DNA from 4 places in the Agarivorans litoreus genome. Region 1 is predicted to be linked to each of the others. Evidence: predicted binding sites of a transcription regulator. Region 1 holds the regulator's gene; each other region holds the start of a gene.
The links. Region 1 encodes LexA, which represses DNA repair genes until DNA is damaged. Its sites were predicted from a motif close to TACTGTATNNNNATACAGTA; they were not measured.
Positions count from the first base shown of each region.

Region 1 (4,285 bases):
CGGGTGCACGTAAGTTCATAATGGTCACAATCACATTGATCGCCCCCATAATCGAACTAATCCCCATAATATGCACCGAGAATACAAACAAGGCAGTACTATCAGGGCTGTAGTTAGTAGAGAGCGGTGCGTAGAAAGTCCAGCCAAAGTTAGGGCCACCACCTTCCATAAACAGCGAGGCTAACAGCATGGTGAAAGCAAAAGGTAAAATCCAAAAGCTCCAGTTATTCATGCGTGGCAAGGCCATATCTGGCGCGCCAATCATCATCGGAATCAGCCAATTAGCCAAACCGGTAAAGGCCGGCATTACTGCACCAAACACCATGATTAAGCCGTGCATGGTGGTCATTTGATTGAAAAAGTTAGGTTCAACTAATTGTAAACCTGGTTGGAACAGCTCGGCGCGGATCACCATCGCCATTGCGCCACCGGTAATAAACATGGCAAAACTAAACCACAAATACATTGAACCAATGTCTTTATGGTTAGTGGTTAATACCCAACGCATTAAACCGCGCGGGGCACCGTGATGGTGCTCATCATGGTCAGCATGAACGTCACTAATCGTGCTCATTATCTCTCTCCCTACTGCGCTGCGTTTTGCACGGCCACAACATCCTTGGCCTGCACTAAATCACCGGTATCATTACCCCAAGCGTTACGCTCGTAAGTAATTACGGCAGCCAGCTCTTTTAAACCTAGCTGTTTACCAAAGGCTTGCATCGCAGTGCCCGGTACACCATTCACAACTACTTCAATATGTTTGCCCACATCACCAATAGCGATTGGGCTGTCTTTCAAGCCAGGGAACACACCTGGTAAGCCTTCACCGTTAACTTGGTGGCAAGCCGCACAGCTTTTGTCGTAGACTTTTTTGCCCAGCGACATCAGTTCGTCTTGCTCCATAGTCATAGCAACCAGCTCTAACTCTTGGGCCTGTTTGGCTTGATAAGCGGCTTCTTCTTCGGCTAACCAAACATCGTAATCGGCCTGCGTTTTAGCAATAACCACAATCGGCATAAAGCCGTGGTCCTTACCACACAACTCTGCACACTGGCCGCGGTATATGCCGGGTTTATCAATGATGGTCCAAGCTTCATTAATAAAGCCTGGGTTGGCGTCTTTTTTAACTGCAAAATCGGGTACCCACCAAGAGTGGATAACATCTTCCGAAGTCATCAAAAAGCGTACTTTTTTATCGATGGGCAATACCAGCGGTCGGTCTACTTCAAGCAAGTAGTTTTTGCGTTTTTCCAGCTTGCCGTTAACTTCATCCATATCAGAAGCCAGCACGCTATAGAATTCCAGTTCACGGTCAAAGTATTTGTAATGCCACTTCCACTGGGACCCTGTTACTTGAATGGTGATATCGGCATCGGAAGGATCTTCCATGGCCAAAAGAGTTTTAGTGGCAGGAATCGCCATGCCAATCAAAATAATGAAAGGAACGATGGTCCAAATAATTTCTACTTTGGTACTTTCATGAAATTGAGCCGGCTTGGCCCCTTTAGACTTGCGATGATGAAAAATAGCCCAGAACATGGCGCCAAACACCAGCACCCCAATAGCACAACAAATATAAAAAATTGTCATGTGCAGGCCATAAACCTGCTCACTAATGGCGGTAACACCCGGACGTAAGTTGAATGACATTTCTTGCGCAAATACTTGCGACGAAAAGAATGTCAGCATTATTAGCTGAATCCATCGGCCCACAGCGCTCTCCTTTGCTAGTAGCCAACGACAACAACTTTCCAAACTAGGAAAGTAGCTGCAGAAAAAGGGAAATCTCCCCCCAAAAAGTAGTAGACAGCAACAGCTAAATACAAGCTACTGCTTATAAATTAACCCCTAAGTTAAAGAAATGTAAATATATTGTTGAAATTTTTATAGATAAACACAAAAGATGTGATGCTAACGACAAAAGCCCAAATCGGGCTGATTTGGGCTTAAAAAGGGCGGAACTTATTGCTATGTAAGGCTTACATCCAATCGGCAGTGCGAATAATACCTACCGCCAAGCCTTCGATTTCGATGCTTTGATACTCTAAATCAACTTCAATAGTTGAGAGCTCTTCATTCTCTGGGTGCAAGTAAACCATTTTACCGTCGCGCTCAAAACGCTTAACCGTAACATCGTCTTCTAAACGTGCCACCACCACTTGCCCATTATGAACATCATTGGTTTTATGCACTGCTAACAGGTCACCATCCATAATACCGATGTCTTTCATACTCATTCCCTGCACCCGCAGTAAATAATCAGCATGAGGATTAAACAAGTTAGCATCTACCGCATAGTGTGACTCTACATGCTCCTGCGCCAAAATAGGCTCGCCTGCAGCCACTTGGCCAATTAAAGGTAAACCGGGTTCTAAGTCTTCGGCTACTGACTCATTAGCGCTGGCTGGCAAATACTCTTCACTAATGCGAATACCACGCGAAGCACCAGGGATCATCTCAATAGCCCCTTTCTTAGCAAGAGCTCGTAGGTGCTCCTCCGCCGCATTAGCGGAGCGAAAGCCTAATTCTTTAGCGATCTCTGCACGGGTTGGCGGCATACCCGTTTCGGAAATATGACGACGAATTAATTCAAATACTTCTGTTTGACGGGGTGTTAAGGGCTTCATAGTCTACCTGTAAGTTTATACAGCACACTGTTAGTATATACAGCATGAGCAATGAAGCAAGGATTTATCGTTAGCACGATCAAAATCAAATTATTAATACTTTAAGACAAATAAAAGCCACTAGCCAATTGCTTAAAAAGTGACTGAGGTATATGCTTAGGCTAATTAATAATACAATATGATTTACTGGAGTTGAATATGACAAAGCCTGTCATCGGTTTCATCGGCCTTGGTCTTATGGGCGGCAACATGGTTGAAAACCTGCAAAAGCGCGGTTACCAACTAAATGTAATGGACTTAAATAAAGAGGCTGTTGCAACGTGTGTTGCTCGTGGTGCTAAAGAAGCAAGCTCAGCAAAAGAACTAGCAGAAGCTAGTGACATTGTAATGCTTTGTTTAACCACTTCTGCAGTAGTTGAAAAACTTATCTACGCTGACGACGGGATTTTAGCCGGCATTAAAGAAGGCGCAGTATTAGTAGACTTTGGAACCTCTATTCCAGCCTCTACCCGTAAGATTGGTGAAGACTTAGCTGCTAAAGGTGCCGGCATGATTGACGCACCATTAGGTCGTACTCCTGCTCACGCTAAAGATGGCTTGCTAAACATTATGGCAGCTGGCGATATCGATACCTTTAACAAAGTTAAACCGGTATTAGACGAGCAAGGTGAAAATGTATTCCACCTAGGTGCTCTTGGCGCTGGTCACACTACTAAGTTAGTAAATAACTTTATGGGTATGACTACTGTTGTTGCTATGTCGCAAGCATTTGCTGTAGCCGATCGCGCTGGTGTAAACCGCCAACAGTTATTCGACATTATGTCAGCAGGTCCTTCTAACTCACCGTTCATGCAGTTTTGTAAAAACTACGCAGTAGATGGTGTAAGTGACTTAGGTTTCTCTATTGCTAACGCAAACAAAGACCTTGGCTACTTCTTAGAAATGGTAAAAGACTTAGGCACAGAATCTAAAATTGCTGAAGGTTCTTCTGCAAACTTAGCCGCTGCATTAGATGCAGGCCTAGGCAACGGCAATGTACCAGAGATTTTCGATTACTTTCTTAAACTAGAAAAGTAACTCGAGCTCCTCGTGACAAGGGTGTAACAGTCAAACTGTTACACCCTTGTTTGTTTTAAAGCCAGCATTTCTCCATGCTAGCATCAACAGAATACTGGCAAACAAACCTGCCGATAGCGGCTCACTAACTCTGGTAGCCTCTGCCACAATCAGCACTGGATTAATGTCTATCCAATAGTAATCTTCATCACCTTGCACCAAGGGGCTGTTAAAAATACGCGTGACTTCATCAGGCGTAATCAGGGTTTGATTGTTCAAAGATGGGTTCATCAAAAACGCACCATCCTTATGCGGCAAACCTAAGTTATGACCGAGTTCATGTGCTAATAGCTCTCCACCAAAAGACCCTGCAGCATAGGAAGACTCAACCACAAAGTCGTTACCAAAATACTCACCACAACCAACAATACCAGTAAGAACAAAGCTGCCACAGGCACTAATGGTATCGATGAAATAGAAGTTAACTACATTGGCTGGACCAACGTGCTGATTGAATAGCTGGGTGACTTCTGCGCTAGTGGTTATATCAAGCAGCTCCGGAAACACCAACTCGCTGGCAGTGCCAATACGAATATCGA
Region 1 covers NZ_BLPI01000001.1:1,770,260-1,774,544, forward strand. The annotation lists gene ctaD (cytochrome c oxidase subunit I) at 1-574, opposite strand, end outside; gene coxB (cytochrome c oxidase subunit II) at 586-1,692, opposite strand; gene lexA (transcriptional repressor LexA) at 1,983-2,630, opposite strand; gene K5L93_RS08210 (NAD(P)-dependent oxidoreductase) at 2,829-3,707, shown strand; gene K5L93_RS08215 (zinc metalloprotease) at 3,738-4,285, opposite strand, start outside.

Region 2 (4,285 bases), 1.2 Mb from region 1:
TAAGCAAAGTTTAATTAGAGCAAAGTATTCCTCGGTAAGATTGGGCAATACCCACTCAGCCGTAGTATAATTGCTGGCTGAGTTAAGTGAACTCTCGTATTTGTAAACACTCGATAAGCTCTAGGCCGTATAGGCTTAGCATTTATAGTTAGTGCTTTGATCTTATGCCATTTTATTATTATGTTGAACCTATGACTCAAGTTTTACCCTACCAAGCTCATCGTTTTTCTGTTGCCCCAATGCTCGATTGGACTGACCGTCACTGTCGTTACTTCCACCGTTTGATGAGCAAAAATACCCTGCTTTACACTGAAATGGTAACGACAGGAGCGATCTTACATGGCAAAGGGGATTACTTAGGGTTCTCTGAGCAAGAGCATCCGTTAGCTTTACAGCTGGGTGGTTCGAATCCGCAGGAATTAGCCGAATGTGCAAAACGCGCTGAAGATTTAGGTTATGACGAAGTAAACTTAAATGTAGGTTGTCCATCAGACCGAGTACAAAATGGCCGTTTTGGCGCTTGTTTAATGGCAGAGCCCGAGCTGGTGGCTGAATGCGTTAGTAAAATGCAGCAGCAGGTGAAGATCCCGGTTACGGTAAAAACACGGATTGGTATCGATGAGCAAGATAGTTATCAGTTTCTAAAAGACTTTATCGAGCCGGTGGCTGAAGCTGGCTGCGAAACCTTTATTATTCATGCGCGTAAAGCTTGGTTGTCTGGTCTAAGCCCAAAGCAGAATCGAGATATTCCTCCGCTAGATTACCCAAGAGCTTACCAAGTAAAAGCTGATTACCCGCAGCTAACCATAAGCGTAAACGGCGGAATTGCTAGCTTGGAACAAGTGCAAGAGCACCTAAAGCATCTTGATGGTGTTATGCTAGGTCGCGAGGTTTATCAAAATCCTTACCTATTAGCGAATGTGGATCAACAGATCTTTGACGATCCGCAGCCAGCATTAAGCCGCCATCAAGTGGCTGAGTTAATGCTGCCATATATTGAAAACCATTTGGCACAAGGCGGCCGTTTACAACATATTAGCCGCCACATGCTAGGGTTATTTCAAGGTTGTGTGGGCGCGCGTGCTTGGCGTAGGCATTTAAGCGAGAATGCCCATAAGAAAGGTGCTGGCATTGAAGTGATGCAAGCCGCAATGGACTTAGTTCCAGAGCATCAAGAAGCCTAGCTTACTTACTTGTTTAATTGAGGCCGCTTTATGCGGCCTTCTTATTATCTGGCACAGCCCTTGCTATCACTACCTGCGAAGAGTCAGCTTTTTGTCAGGAGTGCAAAACAATGGAATTTTTAGGACGTTTAATCGCCCGCTGGGGCATATTAGACATTTTTATGGCGTGGGTGCTTACCGCCAGTGGCATGTTGCTGGTTATTCCCAAGCAGTGGTTACCTGGAGCAGGCTTAAACGCGCAACTGCTTATGGCCTTAACCATTAGTTGTGTTGCTGGTTTGGCATACTTCCTTAGCCGCGGTGTGTTGTTAATGATGGCTAGCATTACAGGGGCTGTTCAGCATCGTCGTGAACTACAGCGTTTGTCGTTGATGGTTTCATGTTTGGATCATTCTGAGCGTGCAATTTTACGCGAATTTATTATTACTCGCCGCAGCGTCCTAAGCCTCCCATTAAAAGAGCCAGCCGTAGCCAACTTAATGGAGAATGGTGTGTTAAAGCCAATGAATGAGCAACATGTTCATGAGCAACGAAGCAATGTGGACATGATGATCAATTTAGCTGCACGGCCATTACTGAGTTACAAAGCTTTAGGTTTACCAGTGGGTAAGTTAAGTGAGGAGCAAATTGAGCATTTAAAGTCAATTCGTCCTCGTTTTTTACAGCCAGATTACAAAGCAAATCGTACTCACTCTGGGAAACTATTTAGGATCCGTGCCGGTGATACAGAAAGCCAAACGGCGGCGTAGTTTAACTAGTACGCTGTTTTAGATAACCCGCGTAATCGGGCACATCTACCGAAAACTCCTGATTAAAGTGACGGCTGGCTAAGATAAATTCAGCCGTCGCTTGGTTGGTTGCCATAGGTATATTCCATACCGCCGCCAAGCGCAGTAGCGCTTTGACATCAGGGTCATGCGGAACCGCATCTAGCGGATCCCAGAAGAAGATCATTAAGTCTATTTTACCTTCTGCAATCATTGCGCCTAATTGTTGGTCGCCACCCATTGGACCGCTTAACAAGGCCTCTACTTCAAACCCTTGCTGTGACAACAGTGTGCCGGTGGTGCCAGTTCCAAATAGTTGATGTTTAACTAAATCTTCACGATGATTCTTCGCCCAGTTAATTAACGCCGTTTTTTTATGGTCGTGGGCTACCAATGCAATACGTTTGCGAACGTTCATGGTGCGGGTGGTTGTATCCATGTTACCTCTTAAATACGATTAGTTTGAAAGCGTTTACTACAGATTATGTTACTGTTTGTATTTACTATTAGCTAGCAACAGCCAGCAGATAATCAAGGTGGGATAACAAAAACGTGTGCGGTAGCGTAATGATTGGCGGTGAATATGAAATACGACAAGCCGTAGGTGTGGATTCGTTATTTCTAGATTTTGGCGAAACCAAACAGTATCGTCCGAGTGAGTTGTTGCCAGCTTTAATCTTTGAGCAGGAAACCCTGCGTTGTAAGCCTTTTATATGGGGAGTAAAGCACCCTCGACATCCCCAGCTTGTTATTAATGCTCGAGTAGAAAGCGCGGCTAATAAAGCGATGTTTCACAACGCCTGGAAAACCCAGCGTTGTTTACTGCCGGTAAAAGCGTGGCATGAATGGCGTAATCAAGAACGTTTTGAGTTTAGTTTGGAGCATCAAAATGTATTATTGCTGGGTGGTTTGTATTTGCAGGCTTCTGAGGGAAAACAGCACTTAGTTGTTCTTACTCAAGCTGCAGCGAATGCTTTGCAACAATATCATCATCGCATGCCTTTGTTGTTTGAACTCGAGCAAGGCTTGCGCTGGTTGGGCGGGGAGCCGTGTACATATAAGGCGGAGCAGTTTCATTATCATGTGTCGAGCAATAGCCCACAGATGGGCTTGTTTTAGTAAGTATATTTTGTCGCATCAAGTTTCTAGGAGTGATTGATGATTTACATTTTTGGTTATGGCAGTTTAATTGATGCAGATTGCAGACAGTGTACCTTTCCTGGTGAACATGCGTATGCAGCGCGGTTACATGGCTACCAACGTTATTGGAGTGGTTTAAAAAGCGCTGATGACCGTTCCGCTGTTGTAATTACTCCCGATAATAATGCCAGCGTGAATGGGGTGCTGATTCCTTTTGATGAAAGCTTCTTGCCTGAACTGGATAAGCGCGAAGAAGATTACGATAGAGTATTACTCGATGTTGCACAGCTTGATCTCTTAGATGTGTTGCCAAAGCCAGCGGTTAAAATATATACCTATGTGGCTAAAGAGTATTGGCATCCGCAGAGCAATAGCCCTATTTTACAGTCTTATTTAGATGTGTGCTTGCGAGGGTGTTTGGCGGTAAATGAGCAATACGCTCGTGAGTTTTTGCTTTCAACCAATTATTGGGTAAGCCACTGGTTAGATGACCGTCATCAACCGATTTACCCAAGGGCCATTAACATGGATGCTCTAGCCTTAGAGCAAATTGATTCGATATTAAATGATATGGTGCATTTGGCTGATTACAAGCCAGTCGCTCAGAGCTAAGAATTTGGGTATAAAAAAAGGCGCCTTAGGCGCCTTTTTTAGCTTCGGTAAACGTAAATTACAGTACGTGTACAGAAGAAGTGTTAGTAGTACCAGAAGGTACTAAGGCACCAGATACCATCACTACGATGTCGCCTTTGTTAGCAAGACCAGACTCCATCGCAAGTTCTTTACCTAGCGCGTAGAAAGAGTCAGTGCTATCAATGCTGTCAACAACGTGAGGAATAACACCTTTAGTCAAACAAAGTTGAGCAGCAGTTTTAGTGTTAGTAGTAATTGCTAAGATGTTAGCTTGTGGGAAGTATTTACGAACAGATTTCGCAGACTTACCACCTTCAGTAGCAACAACAATAAGAGGAGCACTTAGCTTCTCAGACGTTTCTACAGCACCTTTACATACCGCTTCAGTGATGCGTAGTTTACCGCTATCACGTGCTGGATCTAAGTTAGAAGGCATTACTGCGTCAGTGCGACCACAAATAGTTGCCATGATAGATACAGCTTCTACAGGGTATTTACCTTTAGCAGACTCACCAGAAAGCATTACTGCATCGGTACCGTCTAGGATTGCGTTAGCAACGT
Region 2 covers NZ_BLPI01000001.1:2,934,977-2,939,261, forward strand. The annotation lists gene dusA (tRNA dihydrouridine(20/20a) synthase DusA) at 192-1,184, shown strand; gene K5L93_RS13640 (super-infection exclusion protein B) at 1,295-1,933, shown strand; gene K5L93_RS13645 (methylglyoxal synthase) at 1,935-2,390, opposite strand; gene K5L93_RS13650 (SOS response-associated peptidase family protein) at 2,504-3,070, shown strand; gene K5L93_RS13655 (gamma-glutamylcyclotransferase family protein) at 3,110-3,703, shown strand; gene pykF (pyruvate kinase PykF) at 3,762-4,285, opposite strand, start outside.
Region 2: a site for LexA is predicted at 2,440-2,459, ahead of K5L93_RS13650 (SOS response-associated peptidase family protein). Genes of this name have one in related genera too.

Region 3 (4,285 bases), 1.6 Mb from region 1:
GCAAGCGGGCTAGTTCTCCAAGGCGCTGTTCTGTATCCAAGGCTTGCATGTTTGTTATCGTTTCGTTTTTCTTTTGCTGTTTGCTTACCAGCATTTGTTGATGGCCGTGGCCTGCAACTTGCGGTAAGTGAGTAACACACAATACTTGGCATTGTTTACCTAGCTGGCGCAACATGCCGCCAACCACTGCAGCAGTTGGGCCACTAATGCCCACATCCACTTCATCAAAAATTAGTGTAGGGGTTAAGATACTGGCAGAACAAATTACCTGAATCGCTAAGCCTATGCGTGAGAGCTCGCCGCCGGATGCGACTTTTTCGATGGCTTGCATGGGTTGGCCTGGGTTGGTGCGTACCAGCAGTTCAACTCGGTCAATGCCGTTGGCGTTGGTAAATTGCTCATCGCTTTGTAAAGAAAACTCACACTGAGCTTTTGCCATGCTTAGTTTATGAATTTCTTTGGTGATTTGTTTGCTTAAGTTATTGGCGGCGCGCTCGCGACTTTTAGACAACTTGTTGGCTTTAGCTAAATACTGTTGCCATGCCTTACCAATATCTTCGGTAAGGTGTTCAAAACGTGCAGTTTGTTGGCTTAAGTGCTCTAGTTGTTGTTGTAACTGCTGATGAAGCTCTGGCAGTTGTTCTGGGTTTGTTTGGTGTTTTCTTGCAAGCTCTAAAGCTTGGCTTAAGCGCGCTTCTAATTCTGCAAACAACTCTGGGTCGTACTCCAATTGCTCACTGTAATTGCTCAATTGCTGAGTGGCTTCCTCTACTTGGATTTGTGCTTCGTGCAATAGGTTATTGATTGCATCTAACTTAGGGTCTAATTCGAGCAGTTGGCTGGTGGTTTTGCAGGCTTGTCCCAGCATATCTAATACATTTACTTGCTCATCGTGGCCAAGTAGCTGAGTAAGTTGATAGCTTGATTGTTGTAGCTCGGTGCTATGAGACAAACATTGGTGCTGTTGCTCAATATCTTGGTATTCCCCCGGCTGCAGGGCAAATTCATCTAACTCTTTGACTTGGTATTCAAGTAACTGACGTTGTGCAGCTAATTCATTTTGTTGTTGTTCTGCTAGCTCTTTCTCATTACATAGGCTTTTCCAAGCTTGGTAGGCTTGTTTTACATCTTGGATAAGTTGAGGGTGAGCTGCATATTGGTCAACAATGCTTAGTTGCTGACTTGGCTTTAATAATAGTTGATGGGCGTGCTGGCCATGAATACTGACAAGGTATTGGCCCAAGCTTTTTAACTGCGCAGCGGGCACCGCGGTACCATTAATATAGGCTTTCGAGCGTCCCTCTTTAGTGATCACTCGGCGCAGAATACACTCATCATCACTTAGCAGTTCATTTTGCTGCAGCCAAAGCTGGGCACCTTGGTTATTGCTTAAATCAAATTGGGCACTAATTTCGGCTTTATCTGCCCCTTGCCTAACTACTGAGGCTTCGGCGCGATTGCCTAAACATACGCCTAGCGCATCAATGGCAATAGATTTACCAGCACCGGTTTCACCAGTGATGGTGGTCATACCTTGGTGTAAGTCGAGTTCAAGAAACCGAACAATTGCAAAATTTTGTACGCTTAATTGAGTGAGCATATCCCTACCTGATTATCTATACAGTAACTGTATAAATATATAGCCCCAATGGAATTGATGCAAGGCAAAATTCTTAAAGCTAATTGTGTCATTCGAGATTGAGACTGAGATTTGGTCTCACTGAAATTTGAATCTTGCCAGCCCTTGTCTCGCATGGCTTTATAGTTTTAGTTAATACAGCTCTTTTCTAAACGATACTTTATCTCACTGCTTCACGCCTTCTAATTTTACGACTACGCTTTTACTTGTCACATTAGTGTCATTAAATTGGTGCATGTTTATCAAATACTTGTTGTAAATAAGCCGCTTTTGTCGGTAAACCATTTAACCGTAGAACTACATGGAAGAGATTATGTTGAATAAACGTTTATCATTAAGTGCCTTGGCACTTAGCATGGGCGCAATGGTAAGTGCGCAGGCCAATGCTGAAACTTTACGTTTGCTTACTTGGGGCGGCTATGCACCACAAGAAGTTATCGAAATGTTTGAGAAAGAAACCGGCATTGAAGTAAAAGTGACTAAATCAAACAACGAAGACATGATCTCTAAACTTCGCGCAACTGGCGGCTCGGGCTTTGATTTAGCCCAACCTAGCCAAGACCGTATCACCGGTGTGCAACAGCAGTTTGGCATATATCAGCCTATTGATTTAGCTCGTATTGACCAGACCCAAATTATTACTTCAATGTTAGATGCTACCAAAAAGAATACCGCTGTAGGCGAGCAAGTATTTGGTGTTCCTCATGTGTGGGGAACCAGCGGTTTGGTGGTAAATGGTGAAATGGCAAAAGATGTGGCCGATTACACCGACCTATGTCAGCAGCAGTACCAAGGTAAAATTTCTTATCGCTTAAAGCGCCCAACCTTAATCGGTTTTGCTTTTGCATTGGGTGAAGATCCGTTTGCTGCTTACGCTGATCCGGTTAAGTACCAAGAAATATTGAACAAAGTTGAAAAGGCTCTGGTGGAATGTAAGCCCTTGGTTAAGACCTACTGGTCTGGCGGCGACGAGTTAATGAACTTGATGCGTTCTAATGAAGTAGTTGCCGCTATGGCTTGGGATGCTGGCGGTTGGAAGCTAAATCGTGATCAACAGAATATCCAGTTTGTAGCGCCTAAATCTGGAGCTTTGGGTTGGATTGATACTTTTGCCATTCCTAAAAAGTCTAAAGCAGTAGATGCTGCGTACAAGTGGATTAACTTTGTTATGCGCCCTGAAGTAGCAGCTAAAATTACCGAAGCTGCAGGTAACTTCACCGCTTCTAAAGGTTCAGACGCTTACGTAAACGAATTGGCGAAGTCGCAGTTTAACGCCAGCTTTAGTAGCGACGACATCGACAACATTAAGTGGTACCCCGCTGTTCCTGCTGGTTTAGAAGCTATGGAAGGCAAAGTACTGGATCGCGTACAAGCGGCCAACTAGTTTTATTGGGGCGCTCGCGCCCCTCTGCTTTATTTGGAAGTACTATGGCGGCAAACGCTAAATATGATCTTGAATGTAAACACCTCTCGAAGCATTTCTCAGAATTTACAGCAGTAGATAAGCTTAATTTCTCAGTTGAGGCTGGCTCGTTTTTCTCTATTTTAGGCCCTTCTGGCTGCGGTAAAACCACCTTATTAAGAATGTTGGCTGGCTTTGAATCACCCAGTGAAGGAGAGATTCAGATCCATCAAAAGCGGGTTAACGAACTAGCGCCAAATAAGCGCCCAGTGAATATGGTGTTTCAGCACCTGGCTCTTTTTCCGAACATGAATGTGTCGGAGAACATTGCTTACGGATTAAAGCGCCGTGGTATTAAAGCCAACGAGCGACGGCATAAGATTAAAGATGTGTTAGAGCGAGTGGGCTTAGATGGCAGTCAAAACAAGCAAATTACTCAGTTATCGGGCGGGCAAAAACAACGCATTGCGATTGCCCGCAGCTTAGTACTGGAGCCTCGTTTACTGTTGCTTGATGAGCCCTTAGGCGCACTAGATTTAAAACTGCGTGAAAAAATGAAAGTTGAGCTAAAGCACTTGCAGCGCGAATTTGGCACAACCTTTATCTACATTACTCACGATCAATCTGAAGCCTTGGTGATGTCAGATAAGGTGGCGGTAATGAACAATGGCCGCTTTGAACAGGTAGCCAGTCCGCAGCAGCTGTATTATCAACCGAATACGGCGTTTGTGGCCAAATTCGTTGGCCAAACCAATGCGCATTCAGCAGTGGTGTGTGAACAACGACAAGGTGTTGCTTTACTTAAAACCGCTCGAGGTCGCCACCTGATCGTAGCGACTACTATTGATCAAGCAGAAAAGTCGCTGGTGGATGTATTTGTGCGGCCAGAAGCCATTGGAATTTGTGAAGCGGGAAGGGAAGTTCAAGCCGATAACCAGTTTGATGTAGAAGTTGAAGAATGCTTGTTTGATGGCGCAAGTTCCACCTTAGTGGTTAAAGATACTCACCATCAAGACAGTTACCGAGTGGCTCCAGGTGCCAGTTTTTCTTTGCAGCACATAGTTCCGGGCAGTAAGTTACGAATATTTTGGGATGCTAAACAAGCAATTTGTATTAGCCAAGAGGTGAAGGGTGAAAGCTAAAGGGCTTGGGTTTTACTTATTACTGCTTCCTTTTGTACTGTGGTTTGTTCTGCTTATTGTATTGCCACATTTGCAGATGCTAGAGCTGTCTTTCATCAAACG
Region 3 covers NZ_BLPI01000001.1:3,373,007-3,377,291, forward strand. The annotation lists gene recN (DNA repair protein RecN) at 1-1,600, opposite strand, end outside; gene K5L93_RS15540 (extracellular solute-binding protein) at 1,953-3,023, shown strand; gene K5L93_RS15545 (ABC transporter ATP-binding protein) at 3,068-4,183, shown strand; gene K5L93_RS15550 (ABC transporter permease) at 4,173-4,285, shown strand, end outside.
Region 3: a site for LexA is predicted at 1,607-1,626, ahead of recN (DNA repair protein RecN). Genes of this name have one in related genera too.

Region 4 (4,285 bases), 2.4 Mb from region 1:
ATATTTTCTTCATCTAATTTACGTAACTCTTTGCTGGCGTCTTCACTTAAATTCACATAGAAACTAGGAACATTAAGCACCCCTACTTTCTTGCCTTCAATGTCTATAACTTCGCTTTTAGCTGCGCGATCTTCAAGGCGAACTTTATCGCGAACGATATCAACGATTTTCGTTTTACCATCTACTTTGCCACCTGATGCAAGAATCTCAAGACGAACAGTAGTTCCTTTTGGACCTTTAATTAGATCTACAACGTCATCTAACCGCCAACCGATAATATCAACAATTTCATCTTCGCCTTGAGCAACACCAACAATTTTATCTTCAGGGCCTAGCTGGTTGCTCAGTGCTGCTGGCCCACCTGGAACCAAACTTCGAATGACTGTGTACTCATCTTCACCTTGAAGTACCGCACCAATACCTTCTAAGGAAAGATTCATTTCCATTTTAAAGCGTTCTGCAGTGCGTGGTGATAAGTAACTGGTGTGTGGTTCGATAGCGCGAGAATAAGCATTCATTGCAGTTTGAAAAACATCTTCGCTGCTAGTTTGCACTAAACGTTTGATAGCACTGTTGTAGCGTTTGGCCAATACTTCAACAATTTTGTCGTGTTCTCGACCAGCTAACTTTAGGTTCAGCGCATCGTATTTTACTTTTAAGCGCCACAGCTCTTTGATCTCAGCTTGGGTTTTGGGCCATTCGGCTTCACTGCGGTCAAATTGAAACTGTTCGTCTTTAGTAAAATCCATTGGCTCATCGAGCACTTGCAAAGAATACACTAATTGTTGGTAGCGACGTTTAAGCGACAGGTCGAACATTGAATAAAGCGGTTCTAATCTACCTGCTGGTATATCTTGATCGAGGCTGTAACGATAACGCTCGAAGCGTAAGAAATCTTCTTCCAAAAATAAGCTACGGTTGTAATCGAGTTGCTGAATAAACTTATCGAAGATTTCACTAGATAATTCATCGTCGAAAGGAACACTGCGGTAGTGAGAGCGGGTGTATAAAGCACTAATTCTTTTTGCCGCTGTAGCATGTTGGCTTTGCTGGCTTAAAGTGGGTAGCGCATCTTGTCCTAATGTAGGCGTTTGAGCCAACAACAGAGTTGAGTAACTAAGCGTTAAAAAGAATAGCCACAGACGGCTCAAATATTTCATAGGCACCTATCTCACTACTAAATCAATTATGCAACGATATGTTCTGCTTTAACTTTAACTAACATACCGCTTTTAAGCGTAACAGCAATGCCATCTTTTGTTACTTCTGAGATCTGACCCGGCATTGGTGTTTTTCCAACCAATACACGAACATCTTTCCCTGCAACTAAATCTTTACTGTCGATTTTTTCAATCGGCTTCTTGTCAGCTGCTGGTTTACTGTCGCTAGTTTTAGGTTTACTGGTACGCTTAAAATCAGCTTTTGGTTTACGTGCAGCAGCTTTGTTTTTGTCAGCTTTTTCGGCTTGAGCCTTTTTGTTAGCAAAAGCTTTATCTTTGCTTTCTTTTAAGGTCTTTTGCGCATGTTCTACATGCTCTTGTTCAATTTCAGCGCCTTCTACACCGTCTAAGTCAACGCGTTTAGAGCCAACTTTTACGCCATGTAGATAACGCCAGCTAGACGTATATTGACGCAATGCAGAACGTAGTACGGTATTACTTACTTTCTCGTCTTCTTTTAGACGTTCAGCTAAGTCCTGAAAAATACCAATTTTAAGCGGCTTGGCTTCACCTTCTGTAGAAAAACAGTTTGGGAATTGTGTCGCCAAATATTGAATGACTTCTTTGCTATTTTTCAGTTTGTTAGTTTGTTCCATGATGACCTTTCTTATACATCTTTACTGGTACAGCGACAGGGCTGATTTCGGCTATTATAGTGAGCGTATATTGAAAAGCCATTAAAAATGCACATCACTTAGTTTATTTTCCAACACCTTAACTAAATACTCGATGCCAATTTGGTCACTTAGCTCGAATCGTTTAAGACGAGGACTATCAATATCCACCACACCAAACAGTTCCCCATTAAGATATAGAGGCACTACGATTTCTGATTCGCTAGCACTATCACAAGCGATATGTCCTGGAAACTCATGAACATTTTCAACACGAAAGGTTTGCTGCTGCGCAAAGGCCGAACCACATACACCTTTACCAACTTGAATTGAAGTACAGGCAGGTTTACCTTGAAACGGCCCTAAGAACAGCTGTTTTTTAGCTTTATCGGCCAAATAACACCCCACCCAGTTAATCTCTTCTAACTCGAGCCATAATAAGGCAGAAAAATTAGCTAGATTAGAAATATAAGGTAAGTCTTTATCTAACAAAGCGTCTAATTGCTTACCTAGTGTTAAATAACGCGAAGATACGTCTGCCACTGCATTACTCCTCTTCTTCAATCATCGATGCATCAAACTCCTGGCCTTTAAGCACTTGTTGCAGTGCATTTCGCTGAGAAGAAAGGTAGAAGCCTAAATTCTCGGCTTGTTGCTCGTTCATCTTAGGTTCTGCGTGCTTTATCATTAATGTAAGCTGATCAGCTACGTCTAACATTTTGTCGTAATTGTCGGCTTCTTTTTTTGAACTAAAAGTCATTTTCTCTACACCGTTACGTTCGACGACATATTTAATAATTACAGCCACCGCTGCCTCCATTTACTGTTTTTATATACAGGGTAGTATGCACCATTCACTTTTAAACTACTAGTGACAAATTTTTACAGCATAGTTAGCCTGATTTAGCTAATATGTACTGTATGAAATCTTCTGAGTTATCAAAGCTATCCATCTGCCCAAGTTGCGATTTGTTGGTCGACACCCAAGCACATTGTAGGGCCGGAAATGTATTAATATGCCCACGCTGCAAACACACACTAGCACGGGGGCGTAGAGCCCGTTTCTCCAGCCAATTTGCATTGGCGTTAACGTGCTTGATTATGGTCACTCTTGCTAATACTTACCCGCTGTTAAGCTTTACATTTCTTGGGATCCCCAGTTCCGCCAATATCCTGCGCGGCACCGTACTATTACTCGAAAACGGTTATTATTTGGTGGGATTCAGTGTGGTACTGGCTAGTTTCATCGCGCCAATTCTGCTATTCAGCTTAATTTGTTATACCTCTTTGTCTTTAAGCAAAGGCTGGAAAACGCCCTTTTTGGCAACAGCGCTACATTTTCAAGACGACCTTATTCACTGGAGTATGATTGAAGTCTATATCGTGAGCTTTTTGGTAGCCTTGGTTAAATTGGTAGAATACGCTGACATCGATTTAGGCTATGGACTATGGTGTATCTGTATAACCTTATTGCTTTCTACTCACTTAATTCAGCGCATAGAGCCAGCGGAATACTGGGAGCGATATGTACACATCCGCTAAACAATTAGGCATAAAGCTTTGTAGGCACTGTAAGCTATCGATGCCCGAAGAACAAAGTCATTGTCAGCGCTGCCACATGCAAGTTCATTCAAGAATCCCACAAAGTTTACAAAAATGTTGGGCTTTTATCATTGCCGCTACTGTTGGCCTTTTCCCAGCCAATTTAATGCCAATTACAGTATTAAGTACCCGTGGTGCCCCGCAATATGAAACCATTATGTCTGGCGTGATTAGCTTAATTAAAGATGACATGGTAGGTATTGCTATTGTGGTATTTGTCGCCAGTATCGTTGTCCCTGTAATGAAACTAGTAGGCTTGGTAGTCATTTTATTAAGTCTACAATTTAATTTGAACCTTAATAATCGACAACGTATTGTTGTATATAGAATAATTGACATAATTGGCAAGTGGTCAATGCTCGACTTATTTGTGCTTTCTATCATGATTGCGGTATTTGAACGCAATAATCTGGTAGGAGTAGAGGCTGGCCCCGGAGCCACCGCTTTCGGCGCAGTAGTATTGTTAACACTGTTCGCAGCAAAATCTTTTGACACAAGACTAATATGGGATAAACAACTTGAATAACGCTAGTAAACCGGAACTTAAAAAAGAGAAGGTAATTTCCCCTATCTGGCTGCTACCCATTTTGGCTTTGCTTCTAGGTGCTTGGCTATTGTTTAAAGCTTGGTCTGAAGCTGGAGTGAAAATTAACATCGTGTTTGATAGCGCTAAAGGCATTACCGCTGGACAAACTCAGCTGTTTTACCAAGGATTGGATATTGGTGTTGTAAAAACCGTAGAGCTTGCACCAAATTTGGAAGGTGTAATTGTAGTCGCAGAAGTTAAACGAGAAGCAGAACAGTTATTAAAAGAAGATAGTCAATTCTGGCTAGTTACTCCCAAAGCAT
Region 4 covers NZ_BLPI01000001.1:4,195,771-4,200,055, reverse strand. The annotation lists gene prc (carboxy terminal-processing peptidase) at 1-1,160, opposite strand, end outside; gene proQ (RNA chaperone ProQ) at 1,187-1,816, opposite strand; gene msrC (free L-methionine (R)-S-oxide reductase MsrC) at 1,898-2,377, opposite strand; gene K5L93_RS19310 (YebG family protein) at 2,382-2,642, opposite strand; gene K5L93_RS19305 (paraquat-inducible protein A) at 2,936-3,376, shown strand; gene K5L93_RS19300 (paraquat-inducible protein A) at 3,360-3,962, shown strand; gene K5L93_RS19295 (MlaD family protein) at 3,955-4,285, shown strand, end outside.
Region 4: a site for LexA is predicted at 2,656-2,675, ahead of K5L93_RS19310 (YebG family protein). Genes of this name have one in related genera too.